One region of the Terrabacter sp. 01T434 genome, then DNA from elsewhere that is predicted to be linked to it. Evidence: predicted binding sites of a transcription regulator. Region 1 holds the regulator's gene; the other holds the start of a gene.

Evidence for each region. The regulator LexA, encoded in region 1, represses DNA repair genes until DNA is damaged. The targets are predictions, from matches to a motif close to TCGAACANNTGTTCGA.
Region 2: AC1DIW_RS04915 (alpha-ketoglutarate-dependent dioxygenase AlkB) is a predicted target of LexA. The motif match lies at 2,955-2,970, and genes of this name have one in related genera.

The regions. Positions count from the first base shown of each region.
Region 1 covers NZ_JBFTPP010000006.1:10,899-18,371, forward strand. The annotation lists gene AC1DIW_RS13885 (alpha/beta hydrolase) at 1-286, opposite strand, end outside; gene AC1DIW_RS13890 (hypothetical protein) at 283-585, opposite strand; gene AC1DIW_RS13895 (LysM peptidoglycan-binding domain-containing protein) at 848-1,270, opposite strand; gene lexA (transcriptional repressor LexA) at 1,499-2,224, shown strand; gene AC1DIW_RS13905 (hypothetical protein) at 2,237-3,133, shown strand; gene AC1DIW_RS13910 (Sir2 family NAD-dependent protein deacetylase) at 3,195-4,148, opposite strand; gene AC1DIW_RS13915 (AMP-binding protein) at 4,153-5,706, opposite strand; partial or broken gene AC1DIW_RS13920 (acetyl-CoA acetyltransferase) at 5,825-7,008, shown strand; gene AC1DIW_RS13925 (LysR family transcriptional regulator) at 7,099-7,473, shown strand, end outside.
Region 2 covers NZ_JBFTPP010000001.1:1,040,700-1,048,172, forward strand. The annotation lists gene AC1DIW_RS04905 (glycoside-pentoside-hexuronide (GPH):cation symporter) at 1-1,341, shown strand, start outside; gene AC1DIW_RS04910 (maleylpyruvate isomerase family mycothiol-dependent enzyme) at 1,449-2,267, opposite strand; gene AC1DIW_RS04915 (alpha-ketoglutarate-dependent dioxygenase AlkB) at 2,282-2,932, opposite strand; gene recO (DNA repair protein RecO) at 3,056-3,784, shown strand; gene AC1DIW_RS04925 (isoprenyl transferase) at 3,841-4,614, shown strand; gene AC1DIW_RS04930 (Fur family transcriptional regulator) at 4,661-5,080, opposite strand; gene AC1DIW_RS04935 (metal ABC transporter permease) at 5,077-6,123, opposite strand; gene AC1DIW_RS04940 (metal ABC transporter ATP-binding protein) at 6,120-6,965, opposite strand; gene AC1DIW_RS04945 (metal ABC transporter substrate-binding protein) at 6,962-7,473, opposite strand, start outside.

The sequences.
Region 1 (7,473 bases):
CCTCCAGGCGGCCAGCCGCGTGTCCCACAGCCTGACCAGCCACGGCGATGCTCGCCGCCAGCCGACCCAGCCCGGTAATGACGACGGCGTACCGGTCTGCGGCGGCCGATGATGCGGCACCCGACCATCGTGGGGCGGCTGCTCGACGCCAGAGCACCAGCTCGGCCAGCACCACCACCCGTCGCCGACGGTCCTCGAGGCCCCTGCTGACGGCAACGAGGGACTGCGGACGGCTCGCGCGGATGTCGCGCACCGACAGCGTCAGCGACCCACCGGCAACGGTCACCGGAGGCCGCCGAACGATCCTTCGACGCTCTGCCGCGCTGCACGCTCGACCGCGTCGTAGGTGTCGGCTGCCGCTGCCAGGGATCGCCCCAGCTCCTTCAGCTCCCAGCGCGTCCCGGCCAACCGAGCCGTCCACGCCGCGGCGACGTCACGCAACGCTGAGCCGGTCCGGCTGCCCGGAAGGGCCGCGGCCACCGGCGTCAGCTCGTCCGCGATCCCGAGTCGTTGAACCCGCACCAGGACCTCGTCGATCGTGCTGACGTCGTCGCGCAGTGCGGCCGTGTCCACCTCGTAGCGCATGCCCTGCTCCTCTCCCCAGGACGGCAACGCTAGGCCGCACGCGGCGCGGCGCTCGTGCGTCATCCACAGGCCCCGGGACGACAGCAGAACGCCGCACCCCTGGTCTGGGGTGCGGCGTCCGTGGCGGGAACGACGGGGTCGAAGCGCCGCTACCGCCAGCCGCTGAAGGTGGAGCCAACGCGGCGGATCAGGTGGGATGGTCGAAGCGCAAGCACGGACGCGGCATACGCGATCGACCAGAGCCCGGATGGGCTGGCCGAGGTCAACGTCCCGGGATGACGAGCTGCTGACCGGCATGGAGCGCCGTGGAGCTGAGTCCGTTGGCGACTTGGAGCTCGACCACCGCGTCCGCCGTCGACACCCCGGGCAGCTCACGGGCGGCGACACCCGACAGCGTCTGGCCCGACTGGACCGTGACGGTGCGCGGCTCGCCGGTGGCCGACGCGAGCTGGCCGGCCAGACCCACCCCGAGAACGGCGACGACCGTCGCGACGAACAGGGTCACGACGAGCCGACCGAACCGCGTCAGGCGCACGGGTGGCCGCGTGAGGCGCGCCGCGCGGGCGGCCCGGGTGGCGTCCCGGCCGGTGGGCACCAGGACGAGACGGGGCCGACCGGTCGGCAGCGACCGCGCAGGCTCCTCGGTGTGCGGCGAACGAACGGCCTCGAGGACGATGGCGCTCATGGTGACCTCCCCTTGCTTCGGATCTGGCGAACACATGTTCGATAGAACGTCTGTACGAGTTCTAGCACGTATGTTCGATGAAGTCGAGACACGCCTCGAACAGGTGTTTGGCAACTGTGTTCGAACCTCGTAGTCTCTGCTCACACCAGAAACCTCACCAGCCACCACTGACACTGGCCCCGCGCCGAGCGTCACACCGCGGTCTGACGAGCTGACGAAAGGGACACCATGGGCGTCACCGAGCTTCCCGATCGCGAGACCGGCGACGGCCTCACCGTCCGCCAGCGACGGGTGCTCGAGGTCATCCGCAACTCCGTCGACCGCCGCGGCTACCCCCCGAGCATGCGCGAGATCGGCGACGCGGTCGGCCTGGCCAGCCCCTCCAGCGTCTCCCACCAGCTCAACGCCCTCGTCGCCAAGGGCTACCTGCGGCGTGACCCCAACCGGCCGCGCGCGCTCGAGGTCGTCTCCCCCGACGCCAAGGCCGAGGAGCTGGGCTACCGCGGGGGCGACGCGACGCCGCAGCGTGCGCGGGGCGACCAGTACGACACCGACACCGACTCGGGCGACGCCCGCCCGGAGGCCTCCTACGTCCCCGTGCTCGGGCAGATCGCAGCCGGCGTGCCGATCACGGCCGAGGAGGTCGTGGAGGACGTCTTCCCGCTCCCCAAGCAGCTCGTCGGCGAGGGCGACCTCTTCCTGCTCAAGGTCAACGGTGACTCGATGGTCGACGCCGCCATCTGCCACGGGGACTGGGTCGTCGTGCGCCAGCAGCAGCACGCCGACAACGGTGACGTCGTGGCGGCCATGCTCGACAACGAGGCGACGGTCAAGACGTTCAAGCGCAAGGACGGCCACGTGTGGCTGATGCCGCACAACCCCGACTTCTCCCCCATCGACGGCGACCACGCCACGATCCTCGGCAAGGTCACGGCCGTCCTGCGTCGCATCTGAGCCCGCGGTCCGATGACACCGTCACGCACTCGGGACGTTGTCCTCACCTACCGGTACCTGCGCGGGGCGATGATCGCCCTGCTGCTCATGCTGCTGCTCTCGGTCGGCTACCAGTGGTGGTGGGAGACGGACCACTCGTGCTGGCTCGGGTCGATCAGCGCCTACTACTACACGCCCGCGCGCTCGGTCTTCGTCGGCTCGTTGTGCGCCCTCGGCGTCAGCCTCATCGCCTACAAGGGTCACTCCCCCGAGGAGGACGTGCTCCTGAACTTCTCGGGCCTCATGGCCTTCGTCGTGGCCATGGTGCCGACCGTGCCCGACGCACGGTGCGGACCGAACGCCTACACCCAGACCCCGGTGGAGATCGCTGCCGCCGTGCGCAACAACATCTGGTCGCTCGTCGTCGTGGCGGTCAGCGCCGCGGTCGTCGCCGCCTGGCTGAAGCGCGGCGCCACGACCCGCGATCCCAGTGAGCTCCCCACCGCGCGCTCGGTCGTCATCACCGTCGTCTGCGGTGCGGTCCTGCTCGGCGAGCTCACGCTCTTCCTTCTGCTGCGCGACCGGTTCATCGCGTTGAGCCACGGCATCGCCGCAGGCACCATGGTGGCGGGAGTCATCGCTGTCATGGTGCTCAGCGCGCTGCGCGCGGAGGAGCGCCACCAGTCCGTCGCCTCCCACCAGGGTGCCACCTACAAGCGGATCTACATCGCGATCGCGGTCGCCCTGGCCGTCGCCCTCGCGGTGACGGTGCTGACGGCCCTGACCTGGAGTGGACTCGACCACCTCGTCCTCATCTCCGAGGCCATCATCATCGTGCTCTTCTGCACCTACTGGGGTGTGCAGACCAAGGAGCTGTGGGACCTGCGCGACGGCACAGAAGCGCGACCGGTGAGGTCCGTGGCCGAGTAGCCTTCTGGTCGTGGGCGATTCGCCGCCATCCGATGCCGACGATGCTCAGGCGTTCGGAAGCTCAGAAGGTCAGGGAGCAGCGGAGGTCCTCCAGGGTCGGGCCGAGCGGGGCGTGCAGCCGCAGCGTCGCCTGCGCGTCGCCCCGCGTGGCCGAGCGCGTGACGATCGCGACCGGCACGCCGCGCTGGTGCGCGCGACGCACGAAGCGGTACCCGCTCATCACGGACAGCGACGACCCGAGCACGAGCACCGCGCCGGCGCCCTCGACCATCGAGAAGCACTGCTCGACAAGGGCCTTGGGCACCGACTCACCGAAGAAGACGACGTCGGGCTTGACGGTGTCGTTGCCGCAGACCAGGCAGCGCGGCGCGTGGAACGAGTCGACGAGCGCGTCGGCGAGCACGATGTCACCGTCGGGCCGCACCTGCTCCCCCCACTGCGAACCCACCGTGCGTGCAGCCTCGGCGAAGCGCTCCATGAAGCCGGGGTTCGCCTCGGTCATCCTCTGGTGCAGGCCGATTCGCGAGGTGTACTCACCGCAGGTGAGGCAGACGGCACGGTCGAGGGAGCCGTGCAGCTCGATGACGTCGGTCGCTCCGGACGCCTGGTGCAGGCCATCGACGTTCTGCGTGATGATCGGCCCGACGTACCCGGCCGCCTGCAGGTCGGTGACGACGCGGTGGCCCTCGTTGGGCTCGGCCGCGTTGAAGCGCTGCCAGCCGATGTAGCTGCGGGCCCAGTAGCGTCGTCGCGCCTCGGGCGATCCCGCGAACTCGCCGTACGTCATCGGCTCGACGCGGCGGGTCCCGTCCGGTCCCCGGTAGTCGGGGATGCCGGACTCCGTCGAGAGGCCGGCACCGCTGAGCACGACCACCCCACCACCACTGACCAGGTCCACGAGGTCGTCGAACGTGCCGAGGTCGTGCGTCTCGAGCGGCAACGTGCGCGAGGTCGAGAGCCGCGTCGTCGCCGCGGTGAGCGTCGGTTGCGGAGGTATGCCGTTCAGCTGATGCACCCGGTCAGCCTACGTCGGCTGCCGCCGCCTCCCGGTCCCATGTCGAGGGTGTGACGGCACGTCGGCGAAGCTCCGCCTTGCGCACCTTGGCCGTGGGAGTTCGCGGCAGCTCGTCGACGAGCTCGACGTAGCGCGGACGCGCGAAGCGCGGCAGGACGGAGTCGACGCGCTGGACGAGCTCATCGCAGTCGAGGCTCACGCCCGGGGCGGGGACGACGGCCAGCATCACCTCGTCCTCGGTGCCGGCAGGGACCGACGGCACGGCGTAGGCGGCCACCTCGGCGACGCCCTCGAGTGCCGCGACCGCGCTCTCGACCTCGAAGGACGAGATGTTCTCGCCGCGGCGACGGATGCAGTCCTTGGTCCGGTCGACGAAGCTCACCCAGCCCTCGGCGTCCATGACCCCGGAGTCTCCGGTGTGGAACCAGAAGCTGCGCCACGCCGCGACCGTCGCCTCGGGCAGCCCGTGGTAGCCGGCCATGAAGCCGAACGGCACCCGCGGGCGGACCATGATCTCCCCGACGGTTCCTCGCGGTACCGGCAAGTCGGTGTCCGAGTCGCGCACCTCCACCTCGAACCAGCGGTCGAGGACGAGACCGGCCGTGCCGGGCCGCGACTGCCCCAAGCGGCCGTAGAGCGGGATGTTGACCTCCGTCATGCCGTATGCCGTCACGACCTCGGGCACGCCGAAACGCTCCCGCCAGGCGGCTTCGTGCGCGGGAGGGTTCGGCACGGGGCACACGACGCGGAGGCCGAGCTCCCGGTCGTCGGCGCGGGGCGGCTGGGCGATGACGAACTCGGACATCGAGCCGAGGAGGTTGGACACCGTGCAGCGGTGCTCGCGCACGTCCCGCGTCCAGGAGCTCGCGCTGAACCGGGGGCGCAGGACCGCGCTGGCCCCGGCCAGGATCGTCGCCCCGAGCTGCATGAGGAGCCCGTTGGCGTGGAAGAGCGGCATCGTGACGTAGTAGCGGTCCTCGCCCGTCAGGCCCAGCCCCTCGATGCTGCCCACACCGAAGAGGACGCAGTGGGCGTGCGGCATGACGACGCCCTTCGACGGGCCGGTGGTGCCCGAGGTGTACATGACGCAGGCGGTGTCGGCAGCCCGCGGCAACGGCCCCTCCCATTCAGGCGCCGACTGCCATCCGGTGAGGTCGATGACCTCCAGGCCTGCGGCGGACCCGAGCGCGTCGCGGACGGCACGGGTGCCGGCGGCGTCAGCGACGACGAACCGGGCGCCGCAGTCGTCCAGCTGATGGGCGAGGAACGCACCCTCAAGGGCGGTGTTGACAGGCACGATGACAGCACCGAGCCGGCCGAGGCCCAGCCACACCCGGACGAAGTCGAGGCCGCTGGGGAGCAGTACCACCACCGCGTCTCCGCGGCCCACCCCGACGGACGCGAGTCGGGACGCCACCCGACGCGCGTCACGTGCGGCTGCGGCATACGACAGCGAGCCCTGCCCGATGACGTGGACCAGCTCGCGACCACCCAGCTCGTCGGCTCGCTGCTCGAGCACGAGCGGGAGCGCCCAGCGAGTCACGTCATCGTCGAACATGACTGCCAGACAAGCACTCCCACGCGGGGATCCCCGTGTGGCGGGACGACACTGGCGGAGCGGCGAAGTGGCCGCCCGACCCACGGGAGGTTTCGGCACGCGAGCTAGCGTGAGCCGCATGAGCCTGCGCGACGCCTTCGGCACCGATGTCCTCGTCACCGGTTGGGGCCACACCCGGTTCGGCCGCCTCGACGACGAGTCCCTGGAGAGCCTCGTCGTCAGCGCAGCCAGCGAGGCCCTGGAGTGCGCAGGGGTCGAGCCGGGGCAGGTCGACGAGGTCGTGCTCGGCACCTTCAACTCAGGGATGTGGCCGCTCGGCTTCGCGTCGTCACTCGCCCTCCAGGTCAGCGACGACCTCGCGAACGTGCCCGCGACGCGCGTCGAGAATGCCTGCGCGTCGGGCTCGGCGGCCGTGCAGCAGGGCGTCAAGTCGATCCTCGCGAGGACGGCCCGGACCGTCCTTGTCATCGGCGCGGAGAAGATGACGCACGCACCCGCCGACGTCGTGGGCGCAGCACTGCTCGGCGCGGACTACGAGCTGGCGGGACGCGCGTCGACGACGGGCTTCGCCGGGCTCTTCGCCGACGTCGCCCGGCACTACGAGAAGCTCCACGGCCCGGTCGTCGACACCCTCGGCTCGATCGCCGCGAAGAACCACCGCAACGGCGTCCTCAACCCCTACGCGCAGCTGCGCAAGGACCTCGGCGAGGACTTCTGCCGGACGGTGTCGGACCGCAACCCCGTCGTCGCCGACCCGCTGCGCCGGACCGACTGCTCACCGGTGTCCGACGGCGCCGCCGCCCTCGTGCTCTCGACGCGCCCCACCGGTGGCCGTGTCGACCCGGTGCGCCTCGCCGGCTTCGGCCACGCCAACGACTTCCTGCCCGCTGGCAAGCGCGACCCGCTCGCGTTCGCGGGGACCACGGCCGCCTGGGAGCGCGCGCTCGCCATGGCCGACGTCGACGCCGCGGGCCTCGACCTCGTCGAGCTCCACGACTGCTTCACCATCGCCGAGCTCGTCGTCTACGAGGCGATCGGTCTCGCGGCGCGGGCGAGGGGCACCGACTCCTCGAGGCCGGCGCCGTGCACCGCGACGGCCGACTGCCGGTCAACGTCTCCGGCGGGCTCAAGGCCAAGGGGCACCCCGTCGGCGCCACGGGGGTCTCACAGCACGTGCTGGCCGCGATGCAGCTGTCCGGCACGGCCGGTGACATGCAGCTGCCGACGGCGCGGCGAGCCGCCGTCCACAACATGGGCGGTCTCGCAGTGGCCAACTACGTGAGCGTCCTCGAGTCGGTATAGGGCCGGCTCCGGCCGCCGGCGCCCCATCCCCAGGGTCTACGCGACATCCAGGTTCTACCGTTTTCCATAATCATCGGTTATGATGGACGCATGATCGATGCTGCCGGCCTGCGGGTCATGAAGGCCATCGCCGACGAGGGAAGCTTCACGAGCGCGGCCAACGCGCTCGGCTTCACCCAGCCGGCCATCTCGCAGATGGTCCGGCGCCTCGAGCAGCGCACCGGAACCGTCCTCGTCGAGCGCTACGGTCGCCAGGTGCGCCTCACCGAGGCCGGTCAGGTCCTCGCCCGCCACGCGGTCGGCGTCCTCGCCGCTCTCGACGCCGCCGAGGAGGAGATCACGGCCATCGCCGGGCTGCGCGCCGGACGGGTCCGTCTGCAGGCCTTCCCCAGTTCGTCGGCCACGCTCGTGCCGCGCACGCTGGCCATCCTCAAGGCCCGCCACCCCGACATCACCGTGACCTTC
Region 2 (7,473 bases), on a different contig from region 1:
TACACCGACGTCGCCGGGCTCTCGGCCGCAGCCGTCGCGACGATGTTCTTCGTCGTCCGGCTCTGGGACGCCTTCGCCGACATGTTCGCCGGTCGTCTCGTCGACCGCACGATGACGCGCATGGGCAAGTTCCGCCCGTTCATCCTCTTCGGGGCCGTGCCCCTCCTCTTCCTGAGCTACCTGACCTTCCACGTCCCCAGCTCGCTCGACGACAGCGCGAAGCTGCTCTACGCCTACGTGACGTACGCCGTCCTCGGTCTCGTGTACTCGCTCGTCAACATCCCGTACGGCTCACTCGCCTCGGCGATGACGCAGTCGGTCAAGGAACGGGCCAAGCTCGTGTCGTCGCGCTTCTTCGGCGGCGCGGTCGGCGGCATCGTGCTCACCTACATCATCGCCCCGAAGATCTCGAGCCTGAAGGGCGAGAAGAAGGCCATCAGCGCCGCGGAGTACCAGGAGAAGGTCCAGGCGATCTTCACGCAGACCACGCTGCTGTTCATCGTCATCGGCTCGCTGGCCTACCTCATCACGTGGTACTTCTGCCGCGAGAAGGTCGTCCGGACGACGCCGCGCGTCTCGCTCCGGGAGACGTGGGACACCCTCCGGGGCAACAAGCCGCTCGGCTACCTGTGCGCCTCGAGCTTCTTCTACCTCATCGGTCTCTTCGCCGTGGGCGGCGCCTCGGCCTACTACGCCCAGTACGTCATGGGTGACATCAAGTGGCTCGGCCCGATCACCCTGGTCAACAGCGGCATCTCCATCGTCGCCGCGCCCTTCATCCCCAAGCTCGTCGACCGCTTCGGCAAGAAGGCGCTCTTCCAGTGGTGCGGTGTCTTCACCGTGGTGGGTGGCCTCTCGCTCTTCTTCACGCCGGCCGGTGCCGCCGCTCCCGCACTGATCTTCTTGGGCATCAAGGGAATCGGTGCCGCCCTCATCAACACCGTGATGTTCGGCCTCGAGGCAGACACGGTCGAGTACGGCGAGTGGAAGTCCGGCACGCGCTCCGAGGGTGCGACCTACGCCGTCTTCTCCTTCACCCGCAAGATCACCCAGTCGATCGGCGGCGCGGTGGGTGCTGCGGCCCTGGCCTTCGGTGGATACCTCTCCGCCACGGCTGCGGTGCCCAACCCGGTCCAGCCGGACTCCGCGATCGGTGCGATCCGCTTCACCATCGGCCTGCTGCCCGCCATCGTCGCGCTCATCGCCATGGCGATCTTCTGGAAATACCCGCTCACCGACGAGCGGTTCCGCGAGGTGCGCAACGAGACGGAGTACCGCAAGCGTCAGCAGGGCCACCTGATCGCCCCCGACGGACACGTCATCGAGGTCCCGAAGGGCTGACGGCGACGAGGGACGCGAACGGCGCTGGGTGCATCGTCAGGGGGATGCACCCAGCGCCGTCGCACGTGTCAGCGCCAGGGCGTCGGTGGGTCGCTGTGTCGCAGGTGTCAGTCGATGGCGTCGGAGAGCACGGCGTCGACGGACGCCAAGGCCGCTGCGTCGCCGTCACGGACGATCTCGCCCTCGGTCGGGCGGTTCCACAGCCAGCAGTCGATGTCGGCAGCGGACCCGCTGATCTCGGCGGTCGCGGCGGGGTCGGGTCCGTCGCTGACGAGGAAGCGCTGCACGTCGATCTCCCGGCCGTTCCAGGTGCCGGTGATCCGCACGGGGGTCACCGTCCACGAGTGCATGGCATCGACGGTGGCGATCGTCACCGGGGCCGAGACGGGGACGTGCGTGAGGTCCGGGTCGGGCTCGTGACCCCGCATGACGCGTAGCGCCTCGTCGATGCCGTCGGCGGCCAGGCGACAGTCGAGGGGCGTGCGATCATCGGCGGTGAGCTCGGCGTCGACCCGGTGGATCATCGCCTCGTGCGCCTGGCGACGGCGGATGTAGCCAGCGCTCTGGTCGTCGTCGTACCACATCCACAGCGGCGTCTCGGGCGGCAGGTCGCTCAGCACCCGGTGCAGTCGCTCGCTCGAGCGGTCGAAGAAGGCGAGCAGTCCCGCTCGGTCGCTCGGCCGCTCCTCGCGCGTCGCGTTCATCGCGTCGAGGTCGGCCGGGTCGGTGAGTCCGCGCTCGGCGATCTCGCCCCAGAACCACTGCACCTCGCCGAGGTGCCAGAGCAGGTCGTCGGCGTCCCAGTCGGGACACGTGGGCACGCTCGCGCCGACGGGTGCGGTCGCCAGGACCTCCCGGAAGCGCGCCGAGTCGGCCGCGAGGTGGTCGAGGAAGGGTAGGGGGCCACCTGAGCGGCTGGTCGGCATGGAAAGGTCTCCTGTCAGCGGACGCCGGCTACACGGAACTGCACGGAGATGCGCGGTCCCATCGGCTCGGACGTCTTCGGGACCGCATGGTCCCACGTCCGCTGGCACGAACCGCCCATCACGACGAGGTCACCATGCCCGAGGGGGTAGCGCAAGCTCTTTGTCGTCGAGCCGGGGATGGCGCCGCCGTCCCGTGGTCGCAGGGCCAGCGTGCGGGCGGACCCCAGCGAGAGGATCGCGATCATCGTGTCGCTGTCGCGAGAGCGTCCGATGCGGTCGCCGTGCCAGGCCACGCTGTCACGGCCGTCGCGGTAGAGACACAGGCCCGCGGTGACGAACGGCTCGCCGAGCTCGGGCGCGTAGTGGCGGCTCAGCGCCTCGCGCGCCTCGACGAGCATCGGATGGGGGAGGGGCTCGTCGGCGCCGTAGAACTTCGTCAGCCGGGGGACGTCGACGACGGAGTCGTACATCTGGCGCCGCTCGGCGTGCCAGGGCACGTCGCGCAGCAGGGCCGTGAAGAGCTCGTCACCGGCAGCGAGCCAGCCCGGTCGGACATCGACCCACGCGCCATGACCCAGGTGGTGGCGGGTCAGCCCCGTGCCGACGTCGCGCAGGGTCATCGCGTCGGTGAGGTCGAGGAGCGAACCCTGGAGAGAGAGGTCCATGGCCCCACGATAACCCATGGAGTCGAACGGGTGTTCGACTGACGCGGTCGACTCTCGACGGACCGGCGCGCGCACCGGCGCGTGCGGTGCTGCCGCCGCTCCGCCGAGGGGGAGAATAGGCCCATGCCCCTCTACCGTGACGAGGCGATCGTCCTGCGCACCCACAAGCTGGGCGAGGCCGACCGCATCATCACGATGCTGACCCGCACCCGCGGACGGGTGCGTGCGGTGGCCAAGGGGGTACGGCGCACGAAGTCGCGCTTCGGTTCGCGGCTCGAGCCCGGCATGGTCATCGACGTGCAGTGCTACGAGGGCCGCAACCTCGACACCGTGACCCAGGTGGAGACGCTCGCGCCCTACGGTGACGCCATCGCCCGCGACTACACGGCCTACACGTGCGCGACCTCGATGCTCGAGACCGCACTCCAGCTCACCGAGGAGCACGAGCCGCAGACCCAGCAGTACCTCCTGCTGGCCGGCGCGCTGCGTTCGCTGGCCGAGCGGGCCCACGACCCCGGACTCGTGCTCGACGCGTACCTCCTGCGCTCGCTCGCCGTCGCCGGGTGGGCGCCGAGCTTCGTCGACTGCGCGAAGTGCGGCGCGCCGGGTCCGCACCGGGCGTTCAACGTGCAGGCCGGCGGCGCGGTGTGTTCCGTATGCCGTCCGCCCGGCTCGAGCGCCCCCGCCCCCGAGACCTTCGAGCTGCTCGCGTCACTGCTGACCGGTGACTGGGGTGTCGCCGATGCGAGCGACGACCGGCACCGACGCCAGGGCAACGGCATGGTCTCCGCGTTCCTCCAGTGGCACATCGAACGAGGACTGCGCTCGCTGCGCCTCGTGGAGCGTGCCTGAGTCGCACCAGACAGCCTGAGCCGCAAGCGAACCCGATCCCGATCGACCGGAGACCCATGTACGCCAAGCCTTTCCCTCATCCGTCCGGTGCAACGCCGCCGACCATCCGGGCCGACCTCCTGCCGAAGCACGTCGCGATCGTCATGGACGGCAATGGTCGCTGGGCCAACGCGCGGGGCCTGCCGCGGACCAAGGGGCACGAGGCGGGGGAGGCGTCGTTGCTCGACGTCGTGGCCGGCGCGATCGACGTCGGCGTGACGCACCTGTCGGCCTACGCCTTCTCGACGGAGAACTGGCGACGGTCGCCCGAGGAGGTCCGCTTCCTCATGGGCTTCAACCGCGACGTCATCCGCCGACGCCGCGACCAGCTCCACGAGTGGGGCGTCCGGATGCGCTGGGTCGGCCGGGCGCCACGACTGTGGCGGTCGGTCATCAAGGAGCTGGAGATCGCGCAGGAGCTGACGCAGCACAACACCGGTCTGACCCTCTACTTCTGCGTCAACTACGGAGGCCGCGCCGAGATCGCCGACGCCGTGCAGCGAATCGCCCACGACGTCAAGGCTGGTCGCCTCCGTCCGGGGTCGGTCGACGAGAAGACGATCAAGCGCTACCTCGACGAGCCGACGATGCCCGACGTCGACCTCTTCGTGCGCAGCTCGGGTGAGCAGCGCACGAGCAACTTCCTCCTCTGGCAGTCTGCCTACGCGGAGATGGTCTTCCAGAACCAGCTCTGGCCGGACTACGACCGCCGCGACCTGTGGGCGGCCATCGAGGAGTACGTCGCGCGCGATCGCCGGTACGGCGGAGCCGTCGACACCCCCACCACGTAGACGACGCGTGGCACTGGGCACTCGACGGGAGAGCCAGGTCGAGTGCTCACGTGCCCACGGCGCTGCAGTCGGCGCACGTGCCGAAGATCTCCAGCGTGTGCGTCACTCCGGTGAAGCCGTGGTCGGTCGCGACCTTGTCGGCCCACTTCTCGACGGCCGGGCCCTCCACCTCGACGGTGCGCCCGCACGCCCGGCACACGAGGTGGTGGTGGTGGTGCGTCGAGCAGGCCCGGTACACGGCCTCCCCGTCATCGGTGCGCAGCACGTCGACCGTGCCGGCCTCGACCATCGACTGCAGTGTGCGGTAGACGGTGGCCAGGCCGACGCCTGCCCCGGCCTCCCGGAGCCGGGCGTGCACGGTCTGTGCCGAGGTGAAGTCGTCGGACCTCTCGAGCAGGTCGGCGACGGCGACCTGTTGCCGCGTGGGCTTCCTCGAGGCCGCAGGGGATTCGCTGCCGGTCGTCATGGTTTCGATCCTGTCGTCGGGCCGGGCCTCGTGCCTGCGGGTTCAGCTCTCGCGTCCCCGGGTGCCGGGTGGTCGTGGTGCACGCCGTGCTCGTCGTAGTGCCCCTCGTGGGCGGCGTGCAGATGCCCGTCGTGGACGTAGTCGACATGGTCCCCGTGGGTGACGGCCGGGTGGCCGCACTCCACCCCGTGCTCGTGCGCGTGGGTCTCGGCGACCTCGTGGCGCCGGCTGCCCGTCCGGGCGACGACGCTCGTGACGACGGCCGTCACGACGAAGAGCCCCACGGCGAGCAGCACGATGGTGCCGCCCGAGGGGGTGTCGAGGGGATAGGAGAGGGCGACCCCGCCGACGGAGGAGACGAGACCGAAGGCGATGGCCCACCGCAGCCCACTGCTGAACGACCGCGCGAAGAGCTGGCTGGCGGCGTTGGGCACGATCATGAGTGCACTGATGAGCAGCAGGCCGACCACACGCATCGCGACCACGACGGTGGTGGCGGTGAGGACGGCGAGCACGATGTTGAGCGGCAGCACCGGGATGCCGACCGCGCGGGCGTACTCCTCGTCGTTCGCGACGGCGAAGAGACGCGGGCGCAGGGCCCAGGTCGTCGCGGCGATGAGCACGGCGAGCCCGGCGAAGACGTAGAGGTCGCTGCGCTGCGTCGTGAGGATGGAGCCGAAGAGGTACTTCATCAGGTTGGCGGGCGTGCCGTCGGGCGACTTGCTGATGATGACGACGCCGGCCGCGATGCCGCCGTAGAAGATGACCGCGAGAGCCACGTCACCGTTCGTGCGCCCCCGGGTGCGGAGCAGCTCGATGACGACGGCGGCGACGACGGCAGCGACGAGGGCAGTGAGCACGGGCGCCGCGCCCGTGACGAGGCCGATGGCGACACCGGCCAGGGCCACGTGTCCCATCCCGTCACCGATGAGGGAGAGCCGTCGTTGGACGAGGAAGATCCCGACCATCGGGGCGACGGTGCCGACGAGCAGTGCGGCTATCAGGGCCCGCTGCATGAAGTCGACGGTGAGCAGGTCGATCACGGTCGGCCTCCGTCCGGGTGGGTGACGTCGAGGGGGCCCGGGCCCAGGGACGGGCGGTGGCCGTCGAGCTCGAGGTCGTGGTGGTGGCTGTCGTGGTCGTGGTGGACGCGATCGCGCGCGTGGGCGTACTCCTGTGGTGTCCCGTCGAAACGGATGCGTCCGCCGTCGATGACGACGATGCGCGTCAGCAGACGTTCGAGGGCACCGAGCTCGTGCGTGACGATCACCATCGTGACGTCGCGCTCGACGAGCCGTGCGAGGACGTCGGCCAGGACGTGCTGGTTGGCGGCGTCGACGCCCGCGGTGGGCTCGTCCATGATGAGCACGTCCGGTTGCCCTGCGAGGGCTCGGGCGATGAGCACGCGGCGCTGCTGGCCGCCCGAGAGGGTGCTGACCTCGGTGGCGGCCCGGTCGGCGAGGCCGACGACCTCGAGCGAGCGGGCGACGATCTGCCGGTCGGTGGCGTGCAACCGACCGAGCCAGCCGATGCGCGACAGCCGCCCGGTCGACACGATCTCCTCGGCCGTGGCCCTGACGGAGGCCGAGAGCGTATGCCGTTGGGGCACGTAGCCGAGGCGGGCGCGGTCGTGGAACTCGTTGCTGTCCACCCCGAAGAGGGTGACGGTGCCCGCCACCCGCTCGTTGAGGCCGAGCACGCCCTTCATCAGGGTGGACTTGCCCGAGCCGTTCGGCCCGACGATCGCCACGATCTCGCCGCTGTGGATCGTGAGGTCGACGTCGGTCAGGACGGCACGGTCGCCGTAGCCGAAGGCCGCGCCGCGCAGGGTCACGACGGCATCGGCGTCGTCCGGCTCGATGGGCACCAGCCGCGCGGCTCTCATGAGCAGCCCTGTCCGTCGCGCAGCGCCACCAGGTTGCTGCGCATGACCTCGAAGTAGTCCCGGCCGACCGATGCGGACGTGATGCCCTCGATGGGGTCGAGCGTCGCGACCTTCGCTCCCGTCGACCCGGCCACGGTCTGGGCAAAGTGTGGCTCCACGAGAGTCTCCTGGTAGATCGTCGTCACGCCGCTGGACGACACGAGGTCGGCGACGGCCTTTAGGGCGGATGCGCTCGGCTCGGCCTCGGGAGAGACGCCGGTGATGCCGTGCTGCTGGAAGCCGTAGCGGGCGGCCAGGTAGCCGAACGCCGCGTGGCTGGTGACGAGCTGCTTGGTCCGGCACTGTTCGAGCCCGCGCCGCATCTCGTCGTCGAGCTCGGACAGCTTCTCGACGAAGACTGCGGTGTTCTTCGTGTAGGTCGCTGCGTGCTGGGGATCGTCCTTCACCAGGCGCGCACTGATGGCCTCGGCCACGGCGGCATACCGCGAGGGGTCGAGCCAGAAGTGGG